2 regions of the Streptomyces taklimakanensis genome follow, and region 2 is predicted to be linked to the other one. Evidence: riboswitches for the same ligand, from Rfam matches in the RefSeq annotation. Region 2 holds a riboswitch; the other holds the start of a gene.
The links. Region 2 has a riboswitch for thiamine pyrophosphate ahead of thiO (glycine oxidase ThiO). Riboswitches for the same ligand answer to the same signal wherever they lie in the genome.
Positions count from the first base shown of each region.

Region 1: it holds a riboswitch for thiamine pyrophosphate, as region 2 does, so the genes downstream of both, F0L17_RS19340 (thiamine ABC transporter substrate-binding protein) here and thiO (glycine oxidase ThiO) in region 2, are expected to answer to the same signal.

Region 1 is NZ_WIXO01000001.1:4,329,759-4,341,664, reverse strand. It holds gene F0L17_RS19345 (ABC transporter permease) at 1-1,460, opposite strand, end outside; gene F0L17_RS19340 (thiamine ABC transporter substrate-binding protein) at 1,484-2,563, opposite strand; TPP riboswitch at 2,558-2,692, opposite strand; gene rlmN (dual-specificity RNA methyltransferase RlmN) at 2,788-3,894, opposite strand; gene F0L17_RS19330 (HAD domain-containing protein) at 4,053-4,655, shown strand; gene F0L17_RS19325 (DUF4365 domain-containing protein) at 4,926-5,693, opposite strand; gene F0L17_RS19320 (phosphatidate cytidylyltransferase) at 5,979-7,136, opposite strand; gene frr (ribosome recycling factor) at 7,158-7,715, opposite strand; gene pyrH (UMP kinase) at 7,889-8,659, opposite strand; gene tsf (translation elongation factor Ts) at 8,863-9,699, opposite strand; gene rpsB (30S ribosomal protein S2) at 9,808-10,698, opposite strand; partial or broken gene F0L17_RS19295 (murein hydrolase activator EnvC family protein) at 10,971-11,543, shown strand.
Region 2 is NZ_WIXO01000001.1:1,321,594-1,333,499, reverse strand. It holds gene bfr (bacterioferritin) at 1-378, opposite strand, end outside; gene F0L17_RS05895 (sulfite oxidase-like oxidoreductase) at 535-1,158, shown strand; gene F0L17_RS05890 (deoxyribonuclease IV) at 1,247-2,164, opposite strand; gene F0L17_RS05885 (transglycosylase SLT domain-containing protein) at 2,274-3,065, opposite strand; gene pknB (Stk1 family PASTA domain-containing Ser/Thr kinase) at 3,378-5,366, opposite strand; gene F0L17_RS05875 (thiazole synthase) at 5,545-6,342, opposite strand; gene thiS (sulfur carrier protein ThiS) at 6,349-6,627, opposite strand; gene thiO (glycine oxidase ThiO) at 6,624-7,769, opposite strand; TPP riboswitch at 7,767-7,879, opposite strand; gene F0L17_RS05860 (NAD(P)/FAD-dependent oxidoreductase) at 8,079-9,320, shown strand; gene F0L17_RS05855 (Rv2175c family DNA-binding protein) at 9,353-9,718, shown strand; gene thiE (thiamine phosphate synthase) at 9,825-10,472, shown strand; gene metF (methylenetetrahydrofolate reductase [NAD(P)H]) at 10,627-11,544, shown strand; gene F0L17_RS05840 (hypothetical protein) at 11,566-11,906, shown strand, end outside.

The DNA.
Region 1 (11,906 bases), 3.0 Mb from region 2:
GCCGGCGGAAAGTCGACCTCGCGCCACACGCGCGCCGGCGGGGCGCCCAGGACGGCGGCGGCCTGGCGCAGTCGGTCGTCCACGGCCCGCAGGACCGGCAGCAGGGTCCGCACCACGAACGGGACACCGACCAGGGCCTGCGCCAGCGGGACCAGGATCCACGAGGAGCGCAGGTCCAGCGGCGGCTCGTCCAGGGCGATGAGGAAGCCGAACCCGACGGTGACGGCCGAGGTGCCCAACGGCAGCATCAGCAGTGCGTCGAAACCGCGCACCAGCCGTCCGGCCCGGCCGCCGGGCCCGCGCAGGGTGAGGGCGACGGCCGCGAGACCCCCGACGGTCAGGGCGATGGCGGTGGCGGCGACGGCATAGGCCAGGGAGTTGCCGACCGCCTCCAAGGGCGCGACGGCGAAGGTCCCGCCGGAGGCGTCGGACGAGGCGAGGGCGCGGTAGAAGTCCGTGCCGTAGCCGTCGGGACCGTTGAGGGAGCGCTCCACGAGCACGGCGAGCGGCACCGCGATCAGCACGGTGATCTGCGTGAGCACCGCGGCCAACAGCGCCTTCTGCCGCGCCCCGCGCGGACGGCGGGCGGTGCGGGAGGCGTCGACCAGGGCCGGGGCGCCGCCGCGACGCCGGACACCGCGGGCGTGCAGGGCCATCAGGGCGGCGACGGCGGCGAACTGCACCAACGTCAGAACGGCGGCGGTGGGCAGGTCCAGCAGATGGGCGGTCTGCCGGTAGATCTCCACCTCCAGGGTGGCGTAGCGGGGGCCGCCGAGGACCTGGACGACACCGAAGGAGGTGAAGGTGAACAGGAAGACCATCGCCGCGGCGGCGGCCACGGACGGGGCGAGCGCCGGGAGGGTCACGGTGCGCCAGGCGGTCCAGCGGCCCGCGCCGAGCACCCGGGCGGCCTCCTCCTGGCGGGGGTCGAGTTGGGCCCACAGGCTGCCGACGACGCGGACCACCACGGCGTAGTTGAAGAAGACGTGGGCGAGCAGGATCGCGGCGGGCCCCTCGTCCAACCGCAGGCCCCACCACTGCTCGGTCAGTCCTCCCCGTCCCAGCAGACCGAGGAAGGCGGAGCCGACGACGACGGTGGGCATCACGAACGGCACGGTGACCGCCGCCCGCACCACGCGCCGACCGGGGAAGTCGTACCGGGCCAGGACGTAGGCGCCGGGCAGGGCCAGGACGACCGTGAGCACGGTGGAAGCCGCCGCCTGCCACACGGTGAACCACACCACGTGGAGGATGCCGGGCTCACCGAGCACCAGGGCGATCCGCTCCGGGTGCCACCGGCCCCCGTCGTACAGTCCGCGGGCGGTGATGGCGGCGACGGGATAGGCGAAGAACAGCGCGAGGAAGGCGGCGGGCGGGGCGATCAGGGCGAGCCGCACCGCCGCCGTCCTGCCGCGGCCGCCGGTCGCCGCGCCCCCGCCCGCTTCGGTGTCCCGCCTCACGTCTCCGCCCGGGGCTCCCGTCCTCACCTCAGGACGGTCGAGGTCCACGCCTTGATCCACGTCTCGCGGTCGGCGGCGATCCGCTCCGGCGCCAGGGTGTGCGGGTCCTCGATGGTCTCGCCGTACCGGGTGAAGACCTCGGGCAGCTCGGTGCCCTCGCGCACCGGGTGGACGAACATCTGCAACGGCAGGTGCTCCTGGAACGCCTCGCCGATCATGAAGTCCAGCAGCGCCTTGCCGCCCTCGGGGTTGCGGGCGCCGTCCAGCAGCCCGGCGAACTCGACCTGCCGGAAGCAGGTTCCGGTGGCCACCCCGGTGGGGGCCTGTTCGGGGGCCGGGTCGGCACCGAGGACCTCGGCGGGCGGGCTGGAGGCGTAGGAGACGACCAGCGGCCGGTCGCCGCCGCGGCCGCCGGCGGAGCCGGAGAAGCGGTCGTTGTAGGCCTGCTCCCAGCCGTCGACGACCTCGACGCCGTTGTCCCTCAGCCTCTCCCAGTACTCCTCCCAGTCCTCGCCGTACTCGGCGACGGTGGCCAGCAGGAAGCCCAGGCCGGGCGAGGAGGTGGCGGCGTTCTCCGTGACCAGCAGGTTCTTGTACTCGGGACGGACGAGGTCGTCCAGAGTCCTCGGCGGCTCCAGACCGCGCTCGTCGAAGTAGGAGCGGTCGTAGTTGACGCAGACGTCGCCGTAGTCGACGGGGGTGACGCGGTGTTCCTCGTCGAGCCGGTACTCGGCGGGTATCTTCTCCAGCCCCTCGGCCTCGTAGGGGGTGAAGAGGTCGGCGTCCAGGGCCCGGGAGAGGAGGGTGTTGTCGACGCCGAAGAAGACGTCGCCCTGCGGATTGCCCTTGGTGAGGATCGCCTGGTTGAGGGCCGAGCCGGCGTCGTCGCCGCCCAGCACCTCGACCGTGTGGCCGGTCTTCTCGGTGAACTCCTTCAGCACCTCGTCGGAGGGCACGAAGGAGCCGTGGGCGACGACGGTGACCTTCTTCGTGTCCCCCTTCCCGCCGCCGGACGACTCCGGACCGCCGCAGGCGGTCAGGGCGGAGAGGGTGAGCGTGCCGAGGACGGCGACGCCCAGGGCGCGCCGGAACTTCGTGACCACGGTGTGTTGACTCCCTACGCCGGTACTAACCGGATCAGGTTCGAGGGTCTGCGGCTCCCCGGAACCGGCCTCCCGGCCGGTCGGCGACACCGCACTCTCAGCGCTGTACGCGCTCCCCTGTCGGTTCGATTGTTTCGATGTTCGACACTGCGTGCGACCTGTGCGGTCACCGCCACGGTACCAGCGGCCCGCCGCGTCCTTGGGCCCCCGTCTCCCGGTACGGCTCAGCGTTCGGTGGCGGCGAGCTGTCCGCAGGCGCCGTCGATCTCCTGGCCACGGGTGTCGCGGACGGTGACGGGCACGCCGTGGGCCTCCAACGCCTCGACGAAGGCCCGCTCGTCCTCGGGCCGGGAGGCCGTCCACTTCGAGCCGGGGGTGGGGTTGAGGGGGATGAGGTTGACGTGCGCCCGCTTGCCCGCCAGCAGCCGCCCGAGGAGGTCGCCCCGCCACGCCTGGTCGTTGATGTCGCGGATCATGGCGTACTCGATGGAGACCCGGCGGCCGGACCGCTCGGCGTACTCCCAGGCGGCGTCGAGGACCTCACGGACCTTCCACCGCGTGTTGACCGGCACCAGGGTGTCGCGCAGTTCGTCGTCGGGGGCGTGCAGGGAGACCGCCAACCGGCACTTGAGTCCTTCGTCGGCCAGACGGTGGATGGCGGGCACCAGGCCGACGGTGGAGACGGTGATGCCGCGCTGGGACAGGCCCAGCCCGTCGGGCTCGGGGTCGGTGAGGCGGCGGATGGCCCCGACGACCCGCTTGTAGTTGGCCAGCGGCTCGCCCATCCCCATGAAGACGATGTTGGACAGCCTGGCCGGGCCGCCGGGCACTTCCCCGTCACGCAGTGCGCGCATGCCCTCGACGATCTGGTGGACGATCTCGGCGGTGGACAGGTTGCGGTCCAGCCCGGCCTGCCCGGTGGCGCAGAACGGACAGTTCATGCCGCATCCGGCCTGGGAACTGACACACATGGTGACCCGGTCGGGGTAGCGCATCAGCACGGACTCCACCAGCGTCCCGTCGTGCAGTCGCCACAGGGTCTTGCGGGTGGTGTCGTCGTCACAGGTGACATGCCGCACCACGGTCATCAGTTCGGGCAGCAGTTCGCCGGCCAACTTCCCGCGCGCGGCGGCGGGGATGTCGGTCCAGGCGGCGGGATCGGCGGCGTACCGGGCGAAGTAGTGCCGCGACAGCTGTTGGGCGCGGAAGGGCTTCTCGCCGATCGCCGCGACCGCCTCCCGGCGCTCGGCGGGGGTGAGGTCGGCGAGGTGCCGCGGCGGCTTGGCGGCCCCGCGCGGCGCGACGAAGGTGAGTTCTCCGGGTGCAGGCATAACTTCTCCAGTGTCGCAGATCGACTACGGCACCCCAGGCCGGAGCGGGGAGGCCGTGGTCACCCCCGGCCGCCTGCCGTCGTCGGCCACCCTCGCACGGCCCACAGACGGCCCAGGACCGGGTGTCCCTCCTGCTTCGACGGGGCTATCGTGCCGCTGTGACCGGCTCGGCGGAGCGCCCCCTCCTCTTCCTCGACATCGACGGACCGCTGATCCCGTTCGGGCCGCCGTTCCATCGCCCCCGGCAGGGCGGCTCCGCCGGCTCCGCGGGGTCTCACCGTCGGGGGAATCCACTGCTGGACCGCCTCGACCCCGCCGTCGGGCCGCGCCTGACCGCCCTGGGGTGCGACATGGTGTGGGCCTCGACATGGATGGACGACGCGAACGATGCCGTCGCCCCACGACTCGGACTGCCGGCGCTGCCTGTCCTCGGATGGCCGGACACGTTCACCGACGAGGGACCACGCGGCTTGCACTGGAAGACTCGCCACCTTGTCGAGTGGGCCGGCCACCGCCGTTTCGTCTGGGTCGATGACGAGATCGGCGAAATGGACCGACTCTGGGTTACCGCCCAGCACCGAGGACCGTCACTGCTTCACCGTGTCGACCCGAGCACAGGGCTCGCCGACGACGATTTCGACGTGCTCGCCGGTTGGCTCCACCTCACCGCGCCGACCATCTCGACAGGGGTGGATCACGAACCGCTCAGAGGCCCTTCGTGCGGCGGTGAGAGCACGTGCAGCGGCCATGCCGAATGGTGACACGACGTGACGCGGGACCTCGCCGACCTGGGGCGCTTGGGGCGGCCAACGCTGTGACCCGCGGCTCAGCCACCGACGGTTGTCAGCGTCGGCCGCCCTCGCCGGTACAGCTCGCTCCGGCCGGGACACGGCCCGGGTCACGGTGCCCGGCGCCCCACGCGCCCGGAACCGAGAACGGGAATGCTCGGCCTTCCTCGCGTCCGGTCCCACCCGAGCGCACCGTGCTCGCGCCGCGAGTTCGCGTACCTCCCGGTGAGGGCCCGGCGGAACTCAGACGGGGTCGTGCCGCTCCGCCGGGCGACGCCACCACTCCGTGGACTTGAAGCAGCCCATGAGCCAGTGCGCTTCCGCGAGATCGAGGATGACGTGGCCGATCGACGGGATCGGCTCGAAACGGAGCATCCACTCCTGGACGGGCACGGGCTCCCAGTCCAGGTCGTGGTGGAGCAGCGTCGCGTACGGCTCCCCCCGGCGCTGCCAGAAGACCATGGGTTCGGCGACCTCGTTCTCGAAGAACTTGACGATGTCGTTCGGGGCGAACTCGACGCCCGCCATGTCCGCCCACCTGCCGACCCCCTGGCGTTCCCGAGCCAGATAGTTCCGCATCTTCTGCACGAACGCGTCGAGACTCGCGTCCTCCAGTACCGACTCCCGGGGGACGACGATGGACTTCGCCGTCTTGCGCAGTGCCATGGCCCGACGGAGTTGACGGGTCGCGTTGGCCCAGAAGAGGCCGCCCCGCTCGGGGTCGTGGACCACGCAGAGCACGGGGAGACTGCCATCGCGCCAGTTGTCCCCGTGGTCGCCGACCGGGACACGGTGCCCCTTCCCGGTCCGGGTCGAGATCCCGCCCTTCACCTGCACGGCCACGGAGTCCTCCGTCCGCTGCCCGCTTCGGACGAAGGTGACGTGCAGGTCCTCGCCGTGGTCGTTGCCACCGTCGATCTCCTGCACGATGTGGCCGTGCCGCTCCAGCAACGCACGCACCTCGTTCACCGCCATGCGTCCGACACGCCGGCTCTCCGGCACCTTCGGCATCCAGCCCCTCCCTCACCGTGTGCGGGAATCAGGTTACGGCCGGCCAACGACACGCTGTCCGTCCCCGAGGACCGTGGCGGTGTGCGCCCCACGTGCCTCGCTTCGCCGCTGTGTCGGTCTCGGCCGGAACGCGGTCCGGACGCGTCCACCGGCTCCGGACGGCCGTGTACGGGACGGGGACGAGCGAGACGAACCAGACGGACCGCGCGGTTACCGCCCGCGGTCACCTCCGCGGGCGCACCCGGGCCCGGCGCGATGCGGCGCCGGGCCCGGGGAACGGGGGTGTCAGCCGGCGCCGACGAAGACGGTCAACAGCAGCCAGACCACGGGGGCGGTGGGCAGCAGGGAGTCCAGTCGGTCCATGATGCCGCCGTGGCCGGGCAGCAGGGTTCCCATGTCCTTGATGCCCAGGTCCCGCTTGATCATGGACTCACCCAGGTCGCCCAGGGTCGCGCTGGTGGCTGCCGCCAGCCCCAGCACCAGGCCCTGCCACCAGGCGCCGCCGTCGATGAGGAAGTGCGTGCACAACGCGCCCGCGACCATGGCGAACACCATCGCCCCCAGCAGTCCCTCGCGTGTCTTGCCGGGACTGATGCGCGGGGCGAGCTTGCGGCGGCCGAAGCGCCAGCCGACGGCGTAGGCCCCGGTGTCGCTGACGACGGTGAGCAACAGGAAGGTCAGCACCCGCTGCGGGCCGTCGGCGGCGGCGAGCATCATGGCCACGAAGGTGGCCAGGAAGGGGACGTAGAAGGCGGCGAAGACGCCCGCGGTGACGTCCCGTAGGTAGTTCCCCGGTTCTTCCGTCATCCGCCAGGCCAGGACGGCCAGGGCGGTGAGCGCCACCGCCACCCAGGCGCCCTCCGCGCCTCGGACGTATCCGGCGACGACCATGGCGGCGCCGCCCACGGCCAGGGGCACCAGCGGCACCCGGATCTGCTTGCGCTCGGCGAGGCGGGAGGTGAGCTCCCACAGTCCGACCACGACGGCGACCACTATCACGCCGACGAAGACGGGCTTGTAGACGAAGAGCGAGGCGAGGATGACGACGCCCAGCCCCACACCCACCCCTATGGCGGCGCGCAGGTCACGGCCGGCCCGCTTGCGGCTTTGGGACCGGCCGTGGGACGCGGGGCCGGCCGAGGCCGGGGACACGTCGGGGTCGGCCGGCGGTCCGGACGGACCACCGTCGGGGCGGGGGCCGTCGCCGGGCGGACGCCCGGCCGCCCGGCCGTCGCGATCGTCCTGGTCACCGCCGGGGGCGTCGGGCACGATGGGCATACGCCGAGTCTGCGACGCCTCGCCGTCCTCGCGCACGTAACCCGCCGAGACCGGAGCGGTCTCCGCGCGGAGCGGGGAGTGGGAGCCCTGGCCGGGAGGGCTCCAGTAACCGGGTCGGCCGGGGGGTCCGGCGCCCGGCGGCGCTCCCCAGGATGAGTCGTTCACGGAAATCGCAGCCTTAGGATCTCAGACCTCGAGCAGCTCGGCTTCCTTGTGCTTGAGCAGCTCGTCCACCTGCGTGACGTACTTGGCGGTGGTGTCGTCGAGCTCCTTCTCCGCGCGGCGGCCCTCGTCCTCGCCGATGTCACCGTCCTTGACGGCCTTGTCGATGGCCTCCTTGGCCTTGCGTCGGACGCTGCGGATGGAGATCTTGGCGTCCTCGGCCTTGCTCTTGGCGACCTTGATGTACTCCCGGCGGCGCTGCTCGGTCAGCTCCGGGAAGACGACACGGATGATGTTGCCGTCGTTGGAGGGGTTGACGCCGAGGTCGGAGTCGCGGATGGCCTGTTCGATGTTGCGCAGCGCGCTCTTGTCGAACGGGGTGACCACGGCCATGCGGGGCTCGGGCACCGAGAACGACGCGAGCTGGTTGATCGGGGTCATCGCGCCGTAGTAGTCGGCCACGATCTTGTTGAACATCGCCGGGTGCGCACGACCGGTGCGGATCGCGGCGAAGTCCTCCTTGGCGACGACGACCGCCTTCTCCATTTTCTCCTCGGCCTCGAGGAGGGTCTCTTCGATCACCACGTGCTCCTGGTTCGATGATTGAGCCGGAAAGCCCTGATTCCTGCACGGTGTCCGACCGGCAGGCTGTTGTCCATCCCCGTACCGTGCCCTTCGTGTGGCACGGAGTTGCCGTACCGGAGCCGTGTCTCCCGCTCCGGTACGGACGTCGTGTTCGTCTCCGGTGCCGGTGGTCAGCTCCGGGAGCCCTGGTCGCTCACCAGCGTGCCGATCTTCTCACCCCGGACCGCCCGCGCGATATTGCCCTCGGCGAGCAGTTCGAAGACGAGGATCGGCAGCTTGTTGTCGCGACAGAGGGTGATGGCGGTGGCGTCGGCGACCCGCAGGTCGCGGGCGATGACCTCGCCGTACTCCAGGGCGTCGAACTTCACCGCGTCGGGGTTGGTCGCCGGGTCGGAGTCGTAGACGCCGTCGACGCCGTTCTTGCCCATCAGCAGCGCCTCGGCGTCGATCTCCAGGGCGCGCTGGGCAGCGGTGGTGTCGGTGGAGAAGTACGGCATGCCCATGCCCGCGCCGAAGATGACCACGCGCCCCTTCTCCAGGTGACGCACGGCGCGCAGCGGGATGTACGGCTCGGCGACCTGGCCCATGGTGATGGCGGTCTGGACGCGCGAGTCGATGCCCTCCTTCTCCAGGAAGTCCTGGAGGGCGAGACAGTTCATGACCGTGCCGAGCATGCCCATGTAGTCCGAGCGGGCCCGGTCCATGCCGCGCTGCTGGAGCTCCGCGCCACGGAAGAAGTTGCCGCCGCCGATGACGACGGCGATCTCCGCCCCGTCGCGGACCACGGCGGCGATCTCACGGGCGACCTTGTGCACGACGTCGGGGTCGACTCCGAGCCCCCCGCCGCCGGCGAACGCCTCGCCGGAGAGTTTCAGCAGGAAGCGGCGGTGGCCGCGGTCCTTGTCGGAGGCTTTGTCTCCGGGGTCGATGCCCTGTTTCATGCGGATCTCCTCGTGCACATGCGTGAGGAGGCCATTGCCGATGGTTCCTCTTGGCCCCAGGTAGCGGCAATGGCCTCCTCGTCACAACTGCGGTCGTCCGGTCCGGGCGCGTCGTACACACCGTGCGCGACGACCGGGACGGGCCCCGTGGCCCGACCCTGACCGGGCGCGGCCGGTCCGCCGTGGAAGTACGGCGGTGCGGGTCAGGCGCCGACGCGGAAGCGGGCGAAGCGCTTCAGCGTGACACCGGCCTCGTCCAGCACCTTCTGGACGGACTTCTTGTTGTCCTTGGCGAAGGGCTGGTCCAGGAGGCAGTTCTCCTTGAAGAAGCCGTTCACGCGACCCTCGATGATCTTCGGCAGGGCCTGCTCGGGCTTGCCCTCCTCACGGGCGGTGGCCTCGGCGACGCGACGCTCGTTGGCGACGGTGTCGGCCGGGACGTCCTCGCGGGAGAGGAACTTCGGGGCGAACGCGGCGATGTGCTGCGCCACGTCCTTGGCGATCTCGGCGCTCTCCTGGTCCAGCTCGACCAGGACACCGACCTGCGGCGGCAGGTCCGGGCTGGTGCGGTGCATGTAGGCGGCCACGTAGCCGCCGGAGAACTGGGCGAAGCGGTCGAGGACGATCTTCTCGCCGAGGGTGGCGTTGGCCTCGTCCACGTACGCCTGGACCGTCTTGCCGGACTCGATCTCGGAGGCGAGCAGCGCCTCGGTGTCGGCCGGGGAGGTGGCGGCGATGTGGGCGGCGATGGCGTCGGCGACGGCGAGGAACTTCTCGCCCTTGGCGACGAAGTCGGTCTCGCACTTCAGCTCGACCAGCACGCCGGACGTGTTGTCGTCGGCGAGCAGGGAGACGACGGCGCCGTTCTCGGCGGTGCGGGACTCGCGCTTGGCGACGCCCTTCTGCCCCTTGACACGGAGGATCTCGACGGCCTTGTCGACGTTGCCCTCGGCCTCGTCCAGCGCCTTCTTGCAGTCCATCATGCCGGCGCCGGTGAGCTCACGGAGCTTCTTGACGTCGGCGGCGGTGTAGTTCGCCATGGTCGGTGAATCTCTTCCCGGAAAGTCGATGAGGATGGATCGATCCGCGGGTGTACGCCGGGGGCGGCGCTCACGGCACCGCCCCCGGCCGCACCGTCTGCGGCGTGGTCAGGCCTGCTCGGCCGGCTTCTCGTCCTCGGCGGGGGCGGTCTGCTCCGCGGCCTCGGCTGGGGCGGCCTGCTCCGCGGCCGGGGCCTCGGTCTCCTTGGCCTCGTCGGCCTTCTGGGCGTCACCCTCGAGCAGCTCGCGCTCCCACTCGGCGAGCGGCTCGCCGGCGGCCTTCTCGCCCTTGCCCTCGCCGGTGCCGCCGGAGCGGGCGATGAGCCCCTCGGCGACGGCGTCGGCGATCACACGGGTGAGCAGGGTGACGGAGCGGATCGCGTCGTCGTTGCCCGGGATCTTGTAGTCGACCTCGTCCGGGTCGCAGTTGGTGTCGAGGATGGCGACGACCGGGATGTTGAGCTTGCGCGCCTCACCGACGGCGATGTGCTCCTTCTTGGTGTCCACGATCCAGACGGCGCTGGGCACCTTCTGCATGTCGCGGATACCACCGAGCGTCTTCTCCAGCTTGGCCTTCTCGCGGGAGAGGACCAGCAGCTCCTTCTTGGTGAGACCGGAGGCGGCCACGTCCTCGAAGTCGATCTGCTCGAGTTCCTTCAGGCGCTGGAGGCGCTTGTGGACGGTGGAGAAGTTGGTCAGCATGCCGCCGAGCCAGCGCTGGTTGACGTAGGGCATGCCCACGCGCGTGGCCTGCTCGGCGATGGCCTCCTGGGCCTGCTTCTTGGTGCCGACGAACATGATGGAGCCGCCGTGGGCGACGGTCTCCTTGACGAACTCGTAGGCGCGGTCGATGTACGACAGCGACTGGAGCAGGTCGATGATGTAGATGCCGTTGCGCTCGGTGAAGATGAAGCGCTTCATCTTCGGGTTCCAACGGCGGGTCTGGTGCCCGAAGTGGACGCCGCTCTCCAGCAGCTCCCGCATCGTGACGACGGCCATGGCCGCATCTCCTTGGGATACTCGGTTGTCCGCGGCGGCCGGACGGCCACCGCTCCTGACGCCCCGACGCGCTGCCTGCGAAACCTGGGGGCCGAGGGCCGCCCGGCTTCGAGGACCGAGTGCGCGGCCGCCGCCGGGCGGCGGGGCGTGCGAAGTCGACCCGGTGACCCGGATCGCACCAGAAGTGTACGGGACCGGGGAACCGGTGGGCGACACGCACCGGGTGTCCGTGGGGGCGGTCGGCGTCGGGGGACGGAGGGTCCGGCGAGCGGGTGGAGTCCGGACAGTCCACCGGAACGGGTGACGGAGTTGTCCACAACCGGCCGGTAATCCACCGTTTCCCCTCGTTCCCTCCGCCCTCCTCCGGCTCCCACCACGCTGTGTCCGTGCGACGTCGACTCCGCGCGGCACTGCTGTGCTGCCTTCCGTTTCTTCTCCTTCTCGCCGGTGCCGCCCCCGCCCGTGCGGCCCCCGGGGACGATCCCCTCGGCGCCGACCGGGTCCGGCCGGTACCGGGCCGGGTCGAGCGCGGCTGGGCTCCGCCGCCCGAGCGGTGGGCGGCCGGCCACCGGGGCGTGGACTTGGCGGCCCGCCCCGGGGATCCGGTGCGGGCGGTGGCGGCGGGCCGGGTCTCGTTCGCCGGGACGGTGGCGGGACGCGGAGTGGTGTCGGTCGAGTTGACGGGGACGGGCGCGTCACCGCTGCGCACGACGTACGAGCCGGTCGAGGCGCGGGTGCGCGAGGGAGACCGGGTGCGGGCGGGGGACGTGGTGGGCGTGCTGGAGTCGGACGGCTTCCACTGCTCGGCGGGCTGTCTCCACTGGGGACTGCGCCGCGGTGAGACCTATCTGGATCCGCTGTCCCTGCTGGGACAGGGGCACTCCCGGCTGCTTCCGGTGCTGGGCGTACCGCTCCCGGAAGGTCCGCGGCGCGTGGGGAGCGGGGCCGCTGTCGCGGAACCGGTGCGGGCGTCGGCGACCGGCGGGGCCTCCTCCCGCAGGGCAGGGGGGACGGTCGCAGTGACCTTGGTGGTGGCCGCGTTCTGGGCGCACCGCCGCCACGTCCGCCCGCGTGGTGGTCCGCCTCCGTGGGACCGGCGGCCGGTGCGGGACGCGCCACGGCCCCTCCACGCGGACCTCCTCACGCGCCGCGGAGTCGGCGGAGCACGGCGGGCCCGGCCACGGCCGTCCGCAGAGGGGGCCCGGAAG
Region 2 (11,906 bases):
GTCGGCGAGGATGCCCTCGAAGATGTTGGCCGAGGTGATGTCCCCCTTGGCGCGCATCACCTCGACGCCGCGCCGCAGTCGGTCGATCGCCTCGGCCTCGACCTGGCGGTCCGCCCGGAACATCTCGGTGAGGGTCTGGCCGACCCGGACGTGGAAGAGCCGCTGGTAGTTGGGCAGCGCCTCCAGGAAGATGATGCGGTCGGTCAGTCGTTCGGCGTGTCGCATCTCGTCGAAGGACTCGTCCCGGGTGTACTTCGCGAGCTTCGTCCACCCGTTGTGCTCCTGCAGCTTGGCGTGCAGGAAGTACTGGTTGATCGCCGTCAGCTCGGCCGTGAGCTGTTCGTTGAGGAACTCGATGATCTCGGGGTCGCCCTGCATGCCGCCTGGTTCCTTCCGGTGGGACTGGTCGGATGCGCGCATCCTCGCACCGCCGCCGTCATTGTTCCAGTAAGAGAGTGATTGTCCGTTGTGTTGGCTTTCGGTGTGATGGGGTGGTGGTCGGCGGCATCCTCGGGGGTCTGTCACCATGGAGTCATGGTTCAGCCGGAAAGCCGCGAGGAGGAGCACCCACGTCTCCCGCCGGGGCAGCGGCTCCAGCGCGGCTGGCCGGTGACGCACTACGGGCCGGTGCCCAGGTTCCGACCCGAGCGCTGGGAGTTCCGCGTCTTCGGGGCCACCGCCGACGGCGGCACCTTCGGCTGGAACCACGAGGAGTTCTCGACGCTGCCGCACGAGACCGTGGTCGGCGACCTGCACTGCGTCTCCCGCTTCAGCATGGTGGGCGTCGAGTGGGGCGGGGTGCCCGCCCGCACGATCCTGGCGAAGGTGCCGCCCGCGCGGCAGGTCACCCACGTGATGGTGTGGGCCGAGTACGGCTACAGCGCCAATCTGCGGCTGTCGGACTTCACGGCCGAGCACACCCTCTTCGCCACGCACCGCGCGGGCGAGCCCCTGACCGCCGAGCACGGCTTCCCGGTGCGACTGGTGGTGCCCCACCTGTACGCCTGGAAGGGTCCCAAGTGGGTGCGGGGCGTGGAGTACATGACGGCCGACCGCCGGGGCTTCTGGGAGGAGCGGGGCTACCACAACATCGGCGACCCCTGGCGCGAGCAGCGCTACTCGTACCAGGAGGAGCCGGGCGACGGTCCGAGGCTGTGAGTCTCGGGGTGAGTCGCGGGTGAGTCGTGGGTGAGCTGCGGGCCGGCCCGACTCCTCCCGCGCCCGCCCGGTGGCGGGCCCGTCCGCTCTAGCCCCTGAGACGCTTCAGGAGCGCCACGTCCGCCGCGTGCCGCTCCTTGCCGCCCGGGGTCTCGATGATCAGCGGAACGCCCTCGGTCGCCGGGTGGCGCAGCAGTTCGCGGAACGGCTCCGCGCCGATGTGACCCGCGCCGATGTTGGCGTGGCGGTCCCGGTGGGCGCCCACGACGTCCATGGAGTCGTTGGCGTGGACCAGCCGCAGCCGTCCTGCCCCCACCACCGCCGTCACCTCGTCCAGCAGGGCCTTCATGCCGCCCTCGACCGCCGTGTCGTGTCCGGCGGCGAAGGCGTGGCAGGTGTCCAGACAGACTCCCAGACGGGGGTGGTGGTCCAGGGCGTCGAAGTACGGTCCGAGGTCCTCGGCCCGCGCGCACAGCGAGGAGCCCTGGCCGGCCGTCGGCTCCAGCAGCAGCCACGGGTCCGCCGAGTCGCCGCCCGGGGCCGGCTCGTCCAGCAGCGGCATCACCAGCTCCCGCACCTGGGCCAGGGCCGCCGCGCGGTCGCGTCCACCGGTGGCCGAACCGGTGTGCACCACCACGCCCAGGGCGCCGATCCGGCGGGCCCGGTGGAGCGAGTGGCGCAGCGAGGCGGCCGACGCCTCGGCCGTGTTCCGGTTGTGGGAGCCGAAGTTGATCAGGTACGGGGCGTGGACGTAGGCCGGTACGCCCTCCTCGGCGCAGGCCGCGCGGAACGCCTCGTCCTGTCGCGGGTCGCCGGTCGGGGTGGCCCAGCCGCGCGGGTTGGCGACGAAGACCTGCACGGTCTCGGCGCCGATCTCGCGCGCGTAGGCCAGCCCCTTGGTGGCGAGCCCGCCGGACACGGCGACATGACTGCCGATCGGGTTGCGGGACCGGCCCGCCGGGGCGAGGGGGGAGACGTCGGGGGAGGAGGAAGGTGCGGTGCTCACACACCGAGGGTGCCAGGTGGGCACGGCACACGGCCCGGCGGCCCGCTCGCAGCGGGCCGCCGGGCGTGGGGAAGGGGTGTGCCGTCCCGCGCGGGACGGGGCCGGTCGGTCAGTAGGCCGAGTCGACGTTGTCCATCGAGCCGTACCGGTCGGCGGCGTAGTTGCACGCGGCGACGATGTTGGCCACCGGGTCGTACAGGTCCCAGGAGGTGCCCTCGACGTGGTAGGCCTCGAAGGTGGGCTGGATCACCTGGAGCAGGCCCTTGGAGGGGACGCCGTTGCGGGCGTTGATGTCCCAGGTGTTGATGGCCCGCGGGTTGCCGCTGGACTCGCGCATGATGTTGCGGTGGATGCCCTCGTAGCTGCCGGGGATGCCCTCGCGCTCCATGATGGCCAGGGCCTCGCGTATCCAGCCGTCGAGGTTGTTCGGGTACTCGGGGGTGGCGGCCTTCTCGCGTTCGTGCGAGCGGTCGGCGGCCTGCTCGGTGGCGGCCTTCTCGCGCTCGGCCTTCGCCTCGCGCTCGGCCTCGGCCCGGGCCTCGTCCTGCTCCGTCGCGGCCGCCTCGTCGGCCTTGCCGGCCTGCTCGGTCTTGTCGGCCTGCTCGGCCTCGATGGCGTCGGCCTGCGCCTGCTGGTAGGCGGTGGAGACACGGGCGCGCAGCCCGCCCTGCTCGATCGAGGTGTCGTCGGCCTGGGCGGCCGGGCTCGCCGGGAGGGCGGTGGAGGTGGTCGCGGGCCGGGCGTCGGCGCGGGTGTCGTTCCGCTCGGCGTCCGGCGCGAAGCCGAGGGCCAGGGTGGCGGCGCCGGTGACGGCGGCGAGGCCGACGGCGGAGGCGCGCTGGGCGGTGTTCGGGCGGATGCCGGTCAGGCGGAACTGGTCGAGGATGCGGGACACGGTCATGGGGAGGGGAACCTCTTCCGATCGCTTGCGTCGCAGAGCCGGGCCGGCCGGGCCGGCCATGGGGGCCGGGTGGTTGCGCCGGGTTCTGCTCCTCGGCGCTGGGCGACTCCTGCATTGTTAGCGGCCGGAACTTATGGGGACAAAGGAATGACTTACTACCCGAAGTAGTAGCTTCTCCGTTCACCGGGTGCCCGAACGGACATCGCGGCCGCTCAGGCGGCCGCGATGTCCACTATGCCCTTTCGTAAGTGATCCGGGTCCTATGGGGCGTCTCACAACGGATGCCCGTTCAAGCAACGCTCGGTGAGCGGGTCAGCGCACCCAGATGGTGATCGTCGAACCACGCGGCGCCCGCTCGCCGCCGTCGACGGACTGGTCGAAGACCGTGCCGGTGAAGAAGACCCTGCGGACCTTCACCTCGAAGTCCGCGTCCTCCAACGCCCTGACGGCCTCGTCCTCGCCCATCCCCTCCACGTCGGGGACGGCGACCATGTCCGGCCCCTTGGAGACGGTGATCGTGACGGTGTCGCCCTCGGCCGCGACCGAGCCCTCGCCGGGGGACTGCCGGGCCACCGTGCCCGCCTCCTCCCGGGAGAAGACCCGCTCCGGAGCCACCTCGGCCGTCAGCCCGGCCTCGGTCAGCCGCTGCCGCGCGGTGCCCTCGGCCTCCCCGACGACGTCGGGAACCTCGATCCGCGCTCCCTTGGAGACCGTGAACGCCACGGCCGTGCCGGGGCGGCGCGCCTCGCCCGCCGCCGGATCGGTGCGGACCACCGAGCCCCGCGCCACGTCCTCGGAGAACTCCCTGGTCACCATGCCGGGCTCCAACCCGGCGTCCCCGATCCTCCGACGCGCGTCGGCGAGCGTGTCGCCCGTCACGTCGGGGACCTCGACCCGCTCCGGGCCCCGGGAGACGGTGATGGTCACCGTGCCGTTGGCGCGGATGCGCTCGCCGCGCCCCGGAACGGTGGAGACCACCCGGCCCCGCTCCACGGTCTCGCTGTGCTCGCGGGCGATCCGCCACTCCAGCCCGGCCCGATCGACGGCCCGCTTGGCCTCGGCCTCGGTCAGGCCGAGCACCCCGGGGGTGCGGGTGAACTGCCCCGCGCTGACGTACCACACGCCCAGCGCGGTGCCCAGCACCAGCAGAACGGTGACGACCAACGCCGGCACCGGTCGGCGCGGCCGCCACCCAAGCCGGCGGAACGGGCGGCCGCGGCGGCCGTCGGCGTCCGGTTCGGGCGGGGCCGTCCCTCCGGTTCCGCCGGCCCCTCCGGGAGGCGCGGACGGCTCTCCGACGGGCGTGGGCAACACACTGGTGTGCTCCGGGCCACCCTCGTCCGCCGCGCTCCCGGCTGTGGGCGCGCGGCGGGGGAGGACGGTGGTGCGGTCCTCGGCCCCGGGGGGCGTGTCCGTGCCGCGGGCGGCGGGGGGAAGGGCGTCCAACTGCTCGTCGGTCAGCGACCGCCGCACGGCGCCGACCTCGGCGAGCAGCTCCACGGCGTCGGCCGGACGCCGTTCGGGGTCGCGGGCCGCGGAGCGGGCGACCAGTTCGTCCAGCGCGGCCGGCAGGCCGGGGACGGCCCCGGACGGCGCCGGGACGTCCTCCTGGAGGTGCTGGTAGAGGACCTGGGCCGGGGTGCCGCCGGCGTGCGGCTTGGATCCGGTCAGCATCTCGTAGAGCACCACGCCGCAGGCGTAGACGTCGGCCCGGGCGTCGGCGACGCCGTGCTCGATCTGTTCGGGGGCCAGGTAGGAGACGGTGCCCATCACCGAACCGGTGGAGGCGGAGGTCTGCTGGCCGACGGCCCGCACCAGGCCGAAGTCGGCGACCTTCACCCGCCCGTCGTCCCCTATCAGGACGTTCTCCGGCTTCACGTCGCGGTGCACCAGCCCCGCCAGGTGGGCGGCGCCCAGCGCGGCCAGCACCGGTTCCAGCACGTCCAGGGCGGCCCGGGGCTGGAGCGCCCCGCGCTCGCGCAGCACGTCGCGCAGGGTGCAGCCCTCGACGTACTCCATCGCCAGGTAGACACAGCCGCCGTCCGAGCCCTGGTCGAAGACCCCCACCACGTTGGGGTGGGCCAGCCGCGCGGCGGACTTGGCCTCGCGGATGAACCGGTCGACGAAGGAGGCGTCGTCGACGAGCGAGGGGTGCATCACCTTCAGGGCCAGCACCCGGTCCAGCCGGGTGTCCAGAGCACGGTAGACCGTGGCCATGCCGCCGACGGCGATCCGCGCCTCCACGCGGTACCGACCGTCCAGCACGTGCCCGATCAGCGGGTCCCGAAGGGTGGTGTCCACGGCGCAGAGTCTACGAGCCGGTGTCCGCGCTCCCCGCCCGCACCGACCGCGGGCGCACCGGATCGCGGCGGAACGGTGACGGAACCGCGGCCCGGACGAGACGCGACGCGGCGGCCGTCCGGGCCCGGCCGGGCGGAAGGGGAGGCCGCCGGAGCCCCGGCGGCCTCCGGCCCGCGCCTCAGCCGAACGCCGGGCGCTCCGGGTCGAGGTCCGCCACGCCCTCCGTCGGCGAGGACGCCAGCGCGAAGTGGCGGCGCGGGATGCGCCCGGCCCGGTGCGCCAGCCGCCCCGCCTCCACCGCGTGCCGCATCGCCTCGGCCATCAGCACCGGCTCCTGGGCCCGGGTGACCGCGGAGGCCAGCATCACCGCCGCGCAGCCCAGCTCCATGGCGAGCGCCGCGTCCGAGGCGGTGCCCGCGCCCGCGTCCAGGATCACCGGGACGGACGCCCGCTCGGTGATCAGTCGGAAGTTGTGCGGGTTGCGGATGCCCAGGCCCGAGCCGATGGGGGACCCCAGCGGCATGATCGCCGCGCAGCCCACGTCCTCCAGCTTCCGGGCCAGGACGGGGTCGTCGTTGGTGTACGGCAGCACGGTGAAGCCGTCGTCCACCAAGGTCTCGGCGGCGTCCAGGAGTTCGACCGGGTCGGGCAGGAGGGTGCGCTCGTCGGCGACGACCTCCAGCTTGACCCAGTCCGTCCCCAGCGCCTCACGGGCCAGCCGGGCGGTGAGAACGGCCTCCCCGGCGGTGAAACAGCCGGCGGTGTTGGGCAGCACTCGGATGCCGTGTCGTCTCAGCACCGTCAGCACCGACCCGGAGACGGTGGGGTCCACGCGCCGCATCGCGACGGTGGTCAACTCGGTGCCCGAGGCGACCAGGGCGCGCTCCAGCACCTCCAGGCTGGGCGCGCCGCCCGTGCCCATGATGAGCCGGGAGGAGAAGGTGGCGTCGGCGATGACGAGCGGATCGTCGGCCATGGTGGGTCAGCCTCCCTGGACCGCGGTCAGGACCTCGACGCGGTCGCCGTCGACGAGTTCGGTGGTGGGCCACTGCCCGCGCGGCACCACGGTCTCGTTGACGGCCGCGGCGACGCCCGTGGCGGCGGAGGTGAGGGACGCCACCAGCCGGTCCAGGGTCAGCCCGGCCACGACCTCGGCCGGCTCCCCGTTGACGGTGACGGTGACGGTGGCGGCGGCGCTGGTGGTGGCGTTGGCGGTGTCCGTGGTGGTGTCGGCGGCGCCGGCGGACGCGCGGGTGGTCATGCGTGGACCTCCTGGAGAGGGCGGGAGAAGCGCCGGGGCGTGAACGGGCGCGCCTCCTCGGGGAGTTCACCGGTGGTCAACGCCTCGGCCAGGGCGTCACCGGTGACCGGCGCGAGCAGCACCCCGTTGCGGTGGTGGCCGGTGGCCAGGTACAGACCGGGCAGGGCGGTCGGGCCCAACAACGGCGCGTTGTCGGGGGAGCCGGGGCGCAGGCCCGCGCGCGTCTCCACCAACGGCAGTTCGGTGATGCCGGGCACCAGTTCGTGGGCGTCGCGCAGCAACTCGTAGACGCCGCCCGCCGTCACCGTGGTGTCCCAGCCCTGTTCCTCGCTGGTGGCGCCCACCACCAGCTCCCCGTCCACCCGCGGCACCAGGTAGACGTGGCCGCCGCGGACCACGGCCCGCACGGTGCGGGAGAGGAACGGGGCGTACACCGGCGGAACGCGCAACCGCAGGATCTGGCCCTTGACCGGGCGGACCGGCGGCAGCGCCTCCGCGGGCACCCCCGCCAGCCGCCCGCTCTCGCTGCCCGCCGCCAGCACCACCCGCTCGGCCTCCAGCGCGGCCCCGTCGGCCGACACCACGCCGGTCGCGCGGTCGCCGGTCACGACGAGCCGCTCGGCCCGCCGCCGCACGAAGGCGACGCCCGTGCGCTCGCAGGCGGTCAGCAGCGCGGCCGTCAGCCGTCTCGGGTCGGCCTGGTGGTCGCCGTCGACCCGCAGCCCACCGCGCACCCCGGGGGCCAGCATCGGCTCCAGACGCCGGCACTCCCGGCCCGTCAGCCAGGTCGGGTCCAACCCGCAGCGGCGGTGCAGCGCGTGCAGTTCCCGCAGGTGGGCGCGGTCGTCGGCGTCCAGGGCGACGGCCAGGGTGCCGCAGGCGCGGTAGCCGATCCCCGCCCCGGACACCTCCTGCAACTCGGCCGCGAACTCCGGATAGCGGCGCGCCGAGGCGAGGTTGAGGGCGAGCAGGGCCTCCTCGCCGTAGTGCAGCTCCGTGACGGCCGCCAGCATCCCGGCCGCGACCCGGGCGGCCCCGCCGCCCGGCTCCGGATCGACGACCGTGACCTCCGCTCCGCGCTGCGCCGTCCGCCAGGCCGTGACCAGCCCGATGACACCGCCGCCGATGATCACCACACGCATGTGCGCCGTGCCCCTCCCTTCGCCGGCATGACCCGGATCAGGTTCGTACGGTCGGAGGCCGCGCACGCCTCCCTCTCAGCCCGGTGCGCCGGGCTCCCGCGAGTCCTCGTGCTCGATGCGCCCGGCGACGGTCCCGCCGGGACCCGCCGTGGTCCCGGTCGTGGTGCCGCCGTCCGAACTGCCGCCAGCCTAGCCCCGCGCCCGGCGGGGATGAAGGGGAGCCCGGCACAACCGCGCGGGGAGCCGGTGGCCGGGGCGGAGTTCCGGTGTGCGGCTCCGCCCGGCCCGTCGACCTCCTACAGTGATCGGGTGAACGTGCGAACCGAACAGCGGAGCGGAGAACGGGTCCTCGTCGTCGGTGCCGGGATGGCCGGGGTGCAGACCGCCGTGCGACTGCGCGAGCGGGGCTGGACGGGACGGATCGTCCTGGTCGGTGCCGAGCCCCACCGGCCGTACGACCGTCCGCCGCTGTCCAAGGCCGTGCTGACGGGCGGGGCCGCCGGGTCGGCCTTCGACGTCGACTTCGACGCCCTCGACGTGGACCTGCGCCTGGGCGTGACCGTCACGGGCCTGCGGGCCGCCGACCGGGAGGTGGACACCGCGAGCGGGCCGGTGCCCTACGACCGGCTGGTCCTGGCCACCGGCGCCGAGCCGGTGTCGCTGCCCGGCGGCGGGGGCGTGCCCGGGGTGCACCTGCTGCGCACGCTCGACGACGTCCACCTGCTGCGGCCGGTGCTCGCCGAACGGCGGGACGTGGTGGTGGTCGGCGCGGGCTGGATCGGCGCGGAGTTCGCCACCGCCGCCCGCGAGGCGGGCTGTCGGGTCACCGTGGTCGAGGCCGCCGACCGGCCGCTGGCCGGAGTGCTGCCGCCCGAGGTCGCGGCCCCCATGCGCCACTGGTACCGGGAGGCGGGCGCCGAGCTGCTCACCGGGCGCGCCGTCACCGCCGTGCGCCCCGCGGACCGCGGCCGCGTCGAGGTGGAGCTCTCCGACGGCGCGGTGCTCCGCGCCGGGGGCGTCGTCGTCGGGATCGGCGCCCGCCCGGCCACCGGCTGGCTGACCGGCTCCCCGGTGGCGCTGGGCGAGGACGGGGCCGTCCTCGCCGACGACCGGCTGCGCACCTCCGTCCCCGACGTGTACGCCGTCGGCGACTGCGCCTCCTTCCCCTCGGCCCGCTACGGCCGCCGGCTGTCGGTGCACCACTGGGACAACGCCCTCCAGGGGCCGCGCACGATCGCCTCGGTGCTGGTGGCGGGCGAGGCCGAGACCCCGCCGTACGACCCGGTGCCGTACTTCTGGTCCGAACAGTTCGGCCGCTTCGTGCAGTACGCGGGCCACCACGACGACGGCGACGAGCCGCTGTGGCGCGGCGACCCCGGGGACGCGTCGTGGTCGGTGTGCTGGCTGCGCGAGGGGGTGCTGAACGCCGTGCTGGCGGTGGGGCGGCCGCGCGACCTGACCCAGGGGCGGAAACTGATCGAACGCGCCGCGACGTTGGATCCGGCACGTGTCGCCGACCCGTCCGTCCCCCTGAAGAGCGCCGTGCGCTAGTGGCTGTCGGTGGGAGGTGGCAGGCTTGTGCCGTGAACGAGATTGACGCGAAGACCGATGCTCTCGTCCCGGCCTGGCTCACCCTCCCCGACGTCGCCGAGAGGCTCGGCGTCGAGGTGACGCGCGTACGGCAGCTCGTCAAGGAGGGACAGCTCATCGCGGTGCGCCGGGGTGAGAACAGGGTGCTCCAGGTGCCCGCCGACTTCATCGGCGACGGCCGCATCGTGAAGGGGCTGTCCGGGACGATCACTCTGCTCAGGGACGACGGCTTCAGCGACGAGGAGATGCTGGAGTGGCTGTTCACGCCCGACGACTCCCTGCCCGGCACCCCGGCGCAGGCGCTGCGGGAGAACCGCGGCACCGAGGTGAAGCGACGGGCCCAGGCGCTGGCCGTCTGAGCCGGGCGTCCGGCACGGCCGGGCCGAACAGCACGACGGAACCACCGCACGACACACCGACGTGCGGGCCCGCCGCGGACGCCCGATCCGGGGGAGCGAGACCCGCATGACGGCCACCGCACGAGAGCGGCTCGACGACGCGCGCCTGTACCTGTGCACGGACGCGCGCAAGGACCGCGGCGACCTGCCCGAGTTCCTGGACGCGGCGCTGTCCGGCGGGGTGGACATCGTGCAACTGCGCGACAAGGGCATGGAGGCCGGCGAGGAGCTGGAGCACCTGGCCGTCCTCGCCGACGCCTGCCGCCGGCACGGGAAGCTGCTGGCCGTCAACGACCGCGCGGACGTCGCCCACGCGGCCGGGTCGGAGGTGCTCCACCTGGGCCAGGGCGACCTGCCGGTGCCCGCCGCCCGCGCGATCCTGGGCGACGACATCCTGATCGGCCGCTCCACCCACAGCGAGACCGAGGTGGACGCGGCGCTGACCGAGCCCGGCGTCGACTACTTCTGCACCGGACCCTGCTGGCCCACCCCCACCAAGCCCGGTCGCCCCGCCCCCGGACTGCCGCTGGTGCGGTACGCCGCCGCGCGCGCGCCGCGACGACCGTGGTTCGCCATCGGCGGGATCGACACCTCCAACCTGGACGAGGTGCTGCGGGCCGGGGCGCGGCGGGTGGTGGTGGTCCGTGCGATCACCGAGGCGGACGACCCGGAGGCCGCCGCGGCGGAACTGGCGGAGCGGCTGCGCTCGGCGTAGGGGGCGGCCGACCGCCGGGCCGCCCCGGTGGCGCGCCGGACGCCCTCGGCCGGTTCCGGGTCCGGCTGTCCACCTACTGGACAGCAGTCGGGCCAAACAGACAAAAGCCCTCGTGGAAGCGGTTGCGGGGCCTCCTCGTGGTTAGCCTGCCCCCATGGCCCTCGGTACCCCTTCCACCAGGACGGATCACGCGCCCACCGTCCGTGAGCTGCTCGCCTCCGGCGAGCACTCGTACTCCTTCGAGTTCTACGCGCCCAAGAGCGAGAGGGGCGAACGCACCCTCTGGAACGCCATCCGTCGAGTGGAGGCCGTCGCCCCCACCTTCGTGTCGGTCACCTACGGCGCCGGGGGCTCCTCCCGGGAAGGCACCGTACGAGCCACCGAGCGGATCGCCACGGAGACCACCCTCACCCCCGTCGCCCACCTCACCGCGGTGGACCACTCCATCGCCGAACTGCGCAACGTCATCGGCCAGTACGCCGACGCCGGAATCCGCAACATGTTCGCGGTCCGGGGCGACCCGCCCGGTGACCCGACGGGGGAGTGGACGCCCCACCCGCAGGGCATCACCTACGCCGCCGAACTCGTCCGGCTGATCAAGGAGTCGGGGGACTTCTGCGTCGGCGTGGCGGCCTTCCCCGAGATGCACCCGCGCTCCACCGACTGGGAGAGCGACATCCGGCACTTCGTGGCCAAATGCCGCGCCGGCGCCGACTACGCCATCACGCAGATGTTCTTCTACGCCGACGACTACCTGCGCCTGCGGGACCGGGTGGCCGCGGCGGGTTGCGACACCCCGATCATCCCGGAGATCATGCCCGTCACGAACGTGCGGCAGATCGAGAGGTTCGCCAAGCTCAGCAACGCGACCTTCCCGCCGGACCTGGCCGAACGCATCCTCGCGGTCGAGCACGATCCGGCCGCTGTACGCTCATTGGGCATCGAGTACGCCACGGAGCTGTGCGCGAGGCTGATGGCGGAGGGTGTCCCCGGACTCCACTTCATCACCCTCAACCACTCCACGGCGACGCTGGAGATCTACGAGAACCTGGGCCTGCACCGGCGAGGCTAGGACGGGTGGGGGAGGACGTACGTGGGGTGGACGCTCCTCTACATCGCGTTCGGAGCCGTCGCGGTGTGGCTGCTGGCCGAGGTGTTGTTGCAGTACAAGGCGCGGCTGCGCTGGAGGTTGCTGGCCTTCGGCGGTTTCGCCGCGGTGGTCGTCGGCGTGGTGGTGTTCTCGTCGGTGGTGGTGATCTCGGTGGGCGCCGCGGCCTTCGCCGTCGGCCAGACCTTCGTGACGCTCTCCTACCGGCGCGGCTTCACCGCGGGCTGGGCGCTGGGCGGCATGCCCGGCAACAGCAGGCGCCGTCGGGAGGGGCGGCCCGTGCGGCCCGGTGACGCCGAACCGAGCCTGGAGGTCTCCGGGCTGGA